DNA from 3 places in the Pseudoalteromonas sp. T1lg122 genome. Region 3 is predicted to be linked to each of the others. Evidence: predicted binding sites of a transcription regulator. Region 3 holds the regulator's gene; each other region holds the start of a gene.
The links. Region 3 encodes sigma-54, which starts transcription at its own class of promoters, with help from an activator protein. Its sites were predicted from a motif close to GTTGGCACGNNNNTNGNNT; they were not measured.
Positions count from the first base shown of each region.

Region 1: the regulator sigma-54 is predicted to act here: its motif matches at 1,866-1,884, upstream of C2M33_RS20185 (flagellar basal body rod protein FlgF).
Region 2: the regulator sigma-54 is predicted to act here: its motif matches at 1,672-1,690, upstream of fliE (flagellar hook-basal body complex protein FliE).

Region 1 covers NZ_PQCG01000034.1:439,188-442,472, reverse strand. The annotation lists gene C2M33_RS20195 (flagellar hook assembly protein FlgD) at 1-338, shown strand, start outside; gene flgE (flagellar hook protein FlgE) at 391-1,758, shown strand; gene C2M33_RS20185 (flagellar basal body rod protein FlgF) at 1,919-2,683, shown strand; gene flgG (flagellar basal-body rod protein FlgG) at 2,705-3,285, shown strand, end outside.
Region 2 covers NZ_PQCG01000034.1:404,092-407,376, reverse strand. The annotation lists gene C2M33_RS20030 (sensor histidine kinase) at 1-158, shown strand, start outside; gene C2M33_RS20025 (sigma-54-dependent transcriptional regulator) at 155-1,558, shown strand; gene fliE (flagellar hook-basal body complex protein FliE) at 1,729-2,061, shown strand; gene fliF (flagellar basal-body MS-ring/collar protein FliF) at 2,082-3,285, shown strand, end outside.
Region 3 covers NZ_PQCG01000031.1:99,365-102,649, reverse strand. The annotation lists gene lptB (LPS export ABC transporter ATP-binding protein) at 1-691, shown strand, start outside; gene C2M33_RS11290 (RNA polymerase factor sigma-54) at 807-2,303, shown strand; gene hpf (ribosome hibernation promoting factor) at 2,331-2,618, shown strand; gene ptsN (PTS IIA-like nitrogen regulatory protein PtsN) at 2,622-3,074, shown strand; gene rapZ (RNase adapter RapZ) at 3,075-3,285, shown strand, end outside.

The DNA.
Region 1 (3,285 bases), on a different contig from region 3:
ATGCAGCAAAAGGCTCGGTGGTTGCAGAAACAGCGGTTGAAACACTGACGCTGAGAATTACAGATTCATCAGGCCAGTTAGTACGCACCATTGATTTAGGCTCTCAGTCAGCAGGTGCACTGCGTTTTGAGTGGGATGGCAAAGATAACGATGGCAATGTACTCCCTGAAGGTGAGTATGACATCAGTGCTGAAGGCTATGTAAATGGTGACTACAGCAGCCTGCCAATGGCGACCTTTAAAAATATTGAAAGTGTCAATATCAATGGTAGCAGCGGCATTATCGTAAATACAAAAGAGGGTGCGGTTAGGCTGACTGATATAGCTGAAATCGCATAAGTAAAAAAAGGTTTGGGTTAGCTTAGGCTAAGAGATAGGTTAGAGGTGAGTTATGAGCTTCAATATTGCATTAACAGGTTTAGCAGCCGCGCAAAAAGATTTAGACGTTACCGCAAATAACATTGCGAACGTGAATACTACGGGCTTCAAAGAGTCTCGTGCAGAGTTTGCTGATGTGTACGCATCATCAGTATTTAGCTCTGGTAAAACAAAAAATGGTGACGGTGTAAGAACAACCATGGTGGCACAGCAATTCCACCAAGGTTCGTTATCATTCACAAATAACTCTTTAGATTTAGCGATTACGGGTGAAGGTTACTTCGCAATGGCTAATGACTTAGGTGCACAAGACTTTACTTATACGCGTGCTGGTGCGTTCAAACTTAATAAAGATAACTTTATTGTTGATGCGAGCGGCAATTACTTACAAGGTTTCCCTGTTGATGAAGCAACCGGTGATACAACCTCTGTTAGTTTAAGTACTTCATCTGCACTACAAATTCCTGATGCTTCAGGTTCACCGCGTGCAACGACGAATGTTTACTCATCATTTAACCTTGATTCGCGTGCCTCTGCGCCAACAGTGACACCATTTGATCCTGAAACAAGTGCGACTTACAACAGTTCAACGTCGACAACTGTATATGATTCATTAGGTGAGCCACATATTTTACAATTCTTCTTTGTGAAAACTGACTCAGCGACTACAGGTAATGAGAATGAGTGGGAAGTGTATGCAACACTTGATGAAAAGCCATTTGACTCTAGTGGTGTAGAGCAAACAACAACACCTTATACTCCATTAACTACATTCCAATTTGATGCGAGCGGTTTACCACTTAGCACGGATGGTGTAGCAAATACAGATACAACTTTTAATCCTTTAACCCTACCAAATGGTGCCGGTGCTGCAACAGGTCTATCTGATTTACTTTCTAATGGTGCGAGCTTCCCAGATGATGTAACAATGAACTGGCGTGATGAAGCGGCAACAGCGAATAAAGTACCAACTCAATATGCAAGTAACTTTGAAGTGAAAGCACTTGAGCAAGACGGTGCGACGGTAGGTCGTCTATCGGGTATTGATATCGGCTCTGATGGTAAAATTGTTGCATCGTATAGTAATGGTGATACCTCGTTCTTAGGTCAAGTTGCAATGGTTCGTTTTTCGAACTCACAAGGTTTACAGCAAGTAGGTAATACTTCTTGGAAGAAGAGTTTAACGTCAGGTGAGCCAATTGCTGGTGAACCAGGTTCAGGTACTTTAGGTTCAATCAACTCATCAGCACTTGAGCAATCAAATGTTAACTTAACGAATGAACTTGTTGATTTGATTAGTGCGCAGCGTAACTTCCAAGCTAACTCACGTGCGCTTGAGGTTAACTCAACGCTACAACAAAACATTCTACAGATCCGTTAATCTTAACGGCTCTAAGCATAATCCGACACGAAGGCTGCTCCCTCTATTGGCAGCCTTTTTTCATTCTAGCAGCTCATTTTTCTCTCCTATTTCAGCGTCAATTTTACTTTGGCACTTTTATTGCATTTCTTAGTTATCGTATTTTTAGTGAGTCAATGTTATGGACAAAATGGTCTACATTGCCATGTCGGGTGCTAAGCAAAGTTTGCGCGGTCTTGAGCTCAAGGCTAACAATCTTGCGAACGCTAACACCACTGGCTTTAAAGCTGATTTTGCACAAGCTCGCTCTATGCAAGCCTTCGGGGAAGGTCTGCCATCGAGGGTGTTTGCAATGCAAGAACGCCCAGGATCTAACATGCAATCTGGTGGTTATGTAGAAACTGGCCGTGAGCTTGATATTGCTATGAGTGACCGTGGTTGGTTGAGTGTACAAGATGCATCAGGCAATGAGGCATACACCAAAACAGGCACATTAAACATTACTCCAGATGGCGCGTTGATCACCAGCCATGGCCGTCAAGTAATTGGCGAAGGTGGTCCAATCATTCTGCCATTACCTATCGAGAAAGTTGAGTTTAGTGAAGACGGTGCTATTCAGGTTCGCCCGCAAGGTGCACCAGCGAACTTTTTAGAAGTGGTTGATCGCTTAAAAGTGATTGAGGCTGATAACACTCAGCTTGAAAAAGGTAATGACGGTTTATTTCGACCAAAAGAAGACATGCTGATCAATGACCTGTGTGGTTTTTGTGATATTTCGCCAAATGTGAAAGTACTATCGGGAACGCTTGAAATGTCAAACGTAAACCCGGTGCATGAAATGGTCGACATGATCAGCAATCAACGCCAATTTGAATTACAAGTTAAATTGATGAAAACAGCCGAAGAGCTCGATGAGCGTCAAGATCAGCTGTTACGCATTGTTTAAGATGACTGAGAGGGTAGAGTTATGAATCCTGCATTATGGATCAGTAAAACCGGGCTTGACGCCCAGCAAACCGATATTTCGGTGATCTCAAATAATCTCGCGAATGCCAGCACGGTCGGTTACAAAAAAAGCCGCGCCGTATTTGAAGATTTACTATATCAAAACATCAACCAACCAGGTGGTCGTTCGTCACAAGACACTGAAATGCCATCAGGCTTAATGCTTGGTGCGGGTGCCAAAGTGGTTGCCAACCAAAAGAACTTTTCACAAGGTAACATGCTTACCACTGAAAATTCACTGGACTGGATGATTTCAGGCCCTGGTTTTTTTGAAGTACAATTACCGGATGGCAACATTGCCTATTCGCGTAACGGTCAATTCACGACTGACGAAGATGGCCGCATTGTAACATCGGGCGCGGGTTTTCCTTTGCAACCGGAAATGAATGTTCCAGACGATGCGCAATCAATTACTGTTTCACAAGACGGTGAAGTGTCAGTGCGTATTTCAGGGCAACCAGACAACGTGGTCATTGGTCAGCTAACGATTAGTGATTTTATTAATCCATCGGGTCTTGAGCCTATGGGACAAAACTTATACAC
Region 2 (3,285 bases), on a different contig from region 3:
CCAAAAGCCAAGGCACGGGGCTTGGACTTGCTGTTGTAAGTTCAGTCGCCAATGCGCACCAAGGACGGGTTGAAGTAACTAATAATGCTCATGGGGGAGCATGTTTTAGTTTGATCTTGCCAATTAGTGCAGAACCAATGTCAGCGGAGGCAAAATGAATACTAACTCTATTTTAGTCGTTGAAGACGACGCAGGCTTACGAGAAGCACTGATCGATACCCTTGAAATGTCGGGTATTGATTGCGTTGCTGCAGATAGCGCTGAACAAGCGATGATCTTACTTAAGCAAAATAGCTATTCATTGGTTGTTAGCGACGTGCAAATGGGCGCAATGAGCGGCCTTGACCTGTTACGAAGCATTAAACTTAATTATCCTGAGCTGCCAGTATTAATGATGACAGCCTATGCCACCATTGATGATGCTGTAGAGGCAATGCGTTTAGGCGCGATTGATTACATGGCAAAACCGTTTGCCCCAGAAGTGCTTCTTAACATGGTGAGTCGTTATTTGCCTGAAAAGGAAAAAGAAACCGATGGCCCAATTGTTGCCGATCCATCGAGCATTAAGTTATTAGAACTTGCCAGTAAAGTAGCGCGCTCAGATGCCAGTGTTATGGTGCTTGGCCCAAGTGGGTCAGGTAAAGAAGTGTTGGCTCGTTTTATCCACGATAAATCAAACCGTAGCGATGCCCCCTTTGTGGCTATTAACTGTGCTGCTATTCCTGAAAATATGCTTGAAGCAACTTTATTCGGTTACGAAAAAGGGGCGTTTACTGGCGCTATTCAAGCCTGTCCTGGTAAATTTGAGCAAGCTCAAGGTGGTACCATCTTACTTGATGAAATTACGGAGATGGATTTAGGCTTACAAGCTAAATTACTGCGTGTACTGCAAGAGCGCGAAGTAGAACGTTTAGGTGGCCGTAAAACCATAGAGCTTGATGTACGCGTACTGGCTACAAGTAACCGCGACTTAAAAGAAGCGGTGAGCGAGAATCTGTTCAGAGAAGATTTATATTATCGCTTAAATGTGTTCCCGCTAATGTGGAAACCATTAGCAGAGCGTCCGGGTGATATTATTGTATTGGCCGAGCATTTAATTGAGCGCCATTGCCTGAAAAGTAAAGAGCCTATTGCGCTATTAACCGAAGGAGCTAAGCAAAAGCTGCTAGCGCATGCTTGGCCGGGTAATGTGCGCGAGCTTGATAATGTTATTCAACGTGCGTTGATATTATGTGATGGTAACAGTATTCATCAAGATGATGTCTTTATTGAAGAATTACTCACGGTGGATATAAAACCAGTCGCTACGCCACCACACAATGCACCGGCTTATCAAGAACAGCCTGTTGACGTTAATCTAGATACTGTGCCACAAATGAGTGAGCAGGGTAACTACAAAGACGAGCTTAAAGACAAAGAGCATCGTATTATTTTAGAAACCTTAGCGCGCTGTAATGGTAAGCGTAAAGAGGTTGCAGAAACCTTAGGTATTAGTCCGCGCACGTTACGTTATAAATTGGCGCAAATGCGTGACTTGGGTATTGCCTTACCTGCATAAACTCCCACCAAAAAGTTAGTTTAGCAAGCTCACATTTTTGTGAGCTTGTTTGCTGTCAAAACTCTGACAAACAAAATAAACACGTTAAATTATTGATATATATTGATTTATTTTGTGGCATGATTTGTGCTTTATCAGTGCATAAGTAAACTGCATTGTCAGAGAGTATTATGAAAGTTCAAAACAGCGCATTATTTCAAGAAATGCAATCTATGGCCTTAGAAGCAGGTCGTAGTAACTCAATTAATAATTTACCAACACAAACTCAGCCAACATCATCGGCACAGTTTGGTGATTTACTTACCAATGCACTTGATACAGTGAATGGCTTACAACAAGAAGCAAAACAAAAAGTAACGGCAATGGAAATGGGCGACCGCAGTGTTTCTCTTGCTGACGTTATGATTGCTTCGCAAAAGTCATCAGTCGCTTTTGAAGCAACGGTACAGGTTCGAAATAAGCTTGTTGAAGCTTATAAAGAAATCATGAACATGCCTGTTTAACTAGGTAGTGGAGAATTATTGTGGCGCAATCTAATCAATCAACTGATCTAGCCTTAGCCGGCGGTGGTATCGATTCAAACGATACCGATGATCATCAAGAGCAAAAGTCAGGCTACTTAAGTGCCTTAAACGGTGTAGACGTTTTACGCCAGGTTACTTTAGTGATTGCTTTGGCAATCTGTTTGGCTATCGCAATTTTTATTATTATTTGGGCTCGTCAGCCAGATATGCGTCCGCTTGGTAAAATGCCAACGGAAGAGCTTATTCAAACGCTGGACTTTTTAGACGCTCAAAAGATTGATTACGAACTTGATGGTAATGTCATCTCTGTTGAAGAAGGTGAATACCAAAACATTAAATTATTGATGGCTCGTGAAGGCCTTGAGCAAGCGCCAAGCTCAGGTACTGACATCATCATGCAAGATATGGGTTTTGGTGTAAGCCAACGCCTTGAACGTGAACGTTTAAAACATGGTCGTGAGCAACAGCTTGCGCGTACCATCGAAGAGCTAAAAAATGTTACTCGCGCCAAAGTACTTTTAGCTATTCCAAAAGAAAACGTCTTTGCTCGCCGTGAAAAGCAACCTTCAGCAACTGTTGTATTGACCTTAAAACGTGGTCGTACACTTGATGGTGAAGAAATTGACTCAGTGGTTGATATTGTTGCATCAGCGGTGCAAGGCCTATCGCCAGAGCGCGTTACTGTGACTGATCAAAATGGTCGCTTACTTAACTCAGGTTCACAAAATTCACTTGCTGCTCGCTCTCGCAAAGAATATGAAATTGAGCGTAAACGTGAAGAAGAATACTTAAATAAAATCGACAGCATCCTTATTCCTGTTGTGGGCTTAGGTAACTATACAGCGCAAGTTGATTTAAATATGGATTTTAGCGCCGTAGAAGAAACACAAAAACGTTATAACCCAGACCTACCTGCTGTGCGCAGTGAAACGACATTCGAAGAAAATAACATTGGTGGTCTTGCTGTGGGTATTCCAGGAGCACTCACAAATCAGCCGCCAGTAAATTCTAATATTCCTGAAATTGCAGGCCAAGGCAGTGCGGGTTCAGCAACAAATCCTAGTCGTTCGCATAAAGAAGCAACACGCAACTACGAGCTAGATACAACAATCTCACATAAACGTCAGCAAACAGGGGTTATTCGTCGCATCAGTGTGTCAGTTGCCGTTGATTATGTACCACAAGTAGGTGAAAACGGTGAAA
Region 3 (3,285 bases):
CTACAAAGGCCGCCAAGTGGTTAAAAATGTAGGCCTTGAAGTTGAAGCTGGCAGCATTGTTGGTTTACTTGGTCCAAATGGCGCAGGTAAAACGACAACCTTCTATATGATTGTAGGCTTAGTACCTAGCGACAAAGGTAAAATCAGCATTGATGATAACGACATTACGCTTTTACCAATGCATAGCCGCGCACGTTTAGGTATTGGTTATCTGCCGCAAGAGTCGTCAATTTTTAGAAAGTTGACGGTTTATCAAAACTTGATGGCAATTTTAGAAACCCGTAAAGATCTAAATAAAACCACCCGCGAAGAAACGCTAAACAGCTTACTCGACGAATTTAGCATTCAACATATCCGTGACAGCCAAGGTATGGCGCTGTCAGGTGGCGAACGTCGCCGCGTTGAAATTGCTCGCGCATTAGCCGCAAATCCTAAATTTATCCTTTTAGATGAGCCTTTTGCTGGTGTTGATCCAATTTCAGTGTTAGATATAAAGAAAATTATTGAGCACCTAAAAAACCGCGGTATTGGGGTACTCATTACTGACCATAATGTTAGAGAAACCCTTGATGTTTGTGAAAAAGCCTACATTGTTTCTCATGGGGAGCTAATTGCATCAGGCACACCTGAGCACGTATTAGCTGACCAAACTGTACGTGATGTATATCTAGGCGAGCAATTCAGGCTGTAACCATTACGCCACCGACTAGAGCATCTGCTAGACTTATAACAATGACAATAAATCGATAATTTTTTAACTGTCACAGCACAGTCATCGATAACTTAAAAAGGATTGTTAGGGATACATGAGGCAATCATTACAGCTGCGCATGGGCCAGCAACTTACAATGACTCCACAACTGCAACAAGCGATTCGTTTGTTGCAGCTCAGTACATTGGATCTCCAGCAAGAAATTCAAGAAGCGCTTGATAGTAATCCCCTACTTGAAGTGGAAGAGGCTGATTACAACGAAGAAAGTATCGGTAAGAATGAGCAAAAAGCTGAATCTGACGATATGCAACTAAGCGCGTCTGCAGAAGAAGCACCTAGCGAATACGAGCAAGAAAGCAGTGACGCCCTCAATAAAGACACCGTAAGTGATGACTTAGCAATGGACGTCACGTGGGACGAGTACATGAGTGCTGCCCCATCAACATCATCAGGACCTATGCCTGAAGATGAGTCTATTTACCAAGGCGCATCAACTGAAACCCTACAAGAATACCTAATGTGGCAATTACAGCTCACGCCATTTAGCCCAACTGACGAAGCGATTGCCGTAGCCATAGTAGAAGCCATAGACGACTCAGGTATTTTAACGATCAGCTGTGAAGATATTGTCGAAAGCTTTAATCAAAATAACGATGAAGAAGAAATCGAACTTGATGAAGTTGAAGCGGTCTTAAAAAGAATACAATTATTCGATCCTGTTGGTATTGGCGCGCGCAGTTTACAAGAATGCCTGTGTATTCAGCTTCGTCAATTTGACGCTAGCACACCATATTTAGCTGAAACTAAAATGGTTTTATCTGAGCATATCGAATTATTAGCGAGTCGCGACTATCGCACTTTGATGAAAAAGACTAAGCTTAAAGAAAATGAGCTTAAAGAAGTGATGACGCTTATTCACAGCTTAAATCCTAAGCCTGCGGATAGCATAGTACGCGAAGAGTCTGAGTACGTTATACCTGATGTATCAGTGAAAAAAGTAAAAGGTCGCTGGGTGGTTGAGTTAAACCCAGATTGTATGCCAAAGATTAGAGTAAACAGCCAATATGCGGCTATGTCTCGCTCAGTAAAATCGAGTAGCGACAGCCAATTTATTCGCTCTCACTTACAAGAAGCAAAGTGGTTTATTAAGAGCTTAGAAAGCCGTAACGATACGTTATTAAAAGTAACCAACTGTATCGTTCAACAACAACAAGCTTTCTTTGAGCACGGCCCTGAAGCGATGAAGCCGATGGTGCTAAATGATGTTGCTGAAATGGTCGAAATGCATGAATCGACAATTTCACGTGTAACAACGCAAAAATATATGCATACCCCGAGGGGTATTTTTGAGTTGAAATATTTCTTCTCAAGCCATGTCAGCACCGAAAATGGTGGTGAGTGTTCTTCTACGGCAATACGCGCTTTAATCAAGAAGTTAGTGGCCGCAGAAAACTCAGCTAAACCATTGAGTGATAGTAAAATTGCAGATATATTGGCTGAGCAAGGAATTAAAGTAGCTAGACGTACAATTGCAAAATATCGTGAGTCTCTAGCAATACCTCCGTCTAATCAGCGCAAGAGTTTGATTTAGACGTTTTACATAGAAGGAAAAATGCTTATGCAACTAAATTTAACTGGTCGTCATGTAGAAATCACTGATTCATTAAGAGACTATGTAAACACCAAGTTTGCGAAACTAGAAAGGCATTTTGACCATATAAATAATGTTCATGTCATTCTAGATGTAGAAAAATTAAGCCAAAAAGCAGAAGCAACTTTACATGTAAACGGAGGCGAATTGTTCGCTTCTACAGAACATCAAGATATGTACGCAGCCATTGACTCACTGATCGATAAGCTTGATCGCCAAGTCATTAAACACAAAGAGAAATTAGCTCGACATTAAATTATGAAACTAAGTTCACTTACTAACCAGGACTGCAGCAAAGCTGCGGTCCTTTTTAATAGCAAAAAAAGAATTCTTGAATATATCAGCGAACTGGCCCACCAGCAGCTTCCTCATTTATCGCAACAAGATATCCTAGATGCTTTGCTCAACCGAGAAAAACTAGGCAGCACCGGCATCGGTCGCGGTATTGCTATTCCCCATGGTCGAATGAGCGGTGCCGATGAACCCCATGCGTTTATCATAGTGAGTGAATCACCCATCAATTTTGATGCTATTGATAACCGCCCGGTTGATATATTTGTGGCACTCATCGTACCAGATGGTGACTGTCAGCTTCACCTAAAGACCTTATCAACAATTGCTGATAGACTTAAAGATAAAGAATTTTGTAAACAGTTACGCAGTGCTACAACCGATCAGCAACTGTTTCAGGTCATATCAGCAGAGGCATAAATGGAATTAATCATTATCAGCGGTCGCTCAGGCTCAGGTAAATCGGTCGCTTTACGAGTACTTGAAGACTTAGGCTATTATTGCGTTGATAATATTCCAGTGAATTTGCTGCCTTCACTCGTACGTAGCGTATCTGATAATTACGATAAAATAGCAGTCAGTATCGACGTACGTAACTTACCGAAAGAGCAGCAAGAATTTAATGATATTC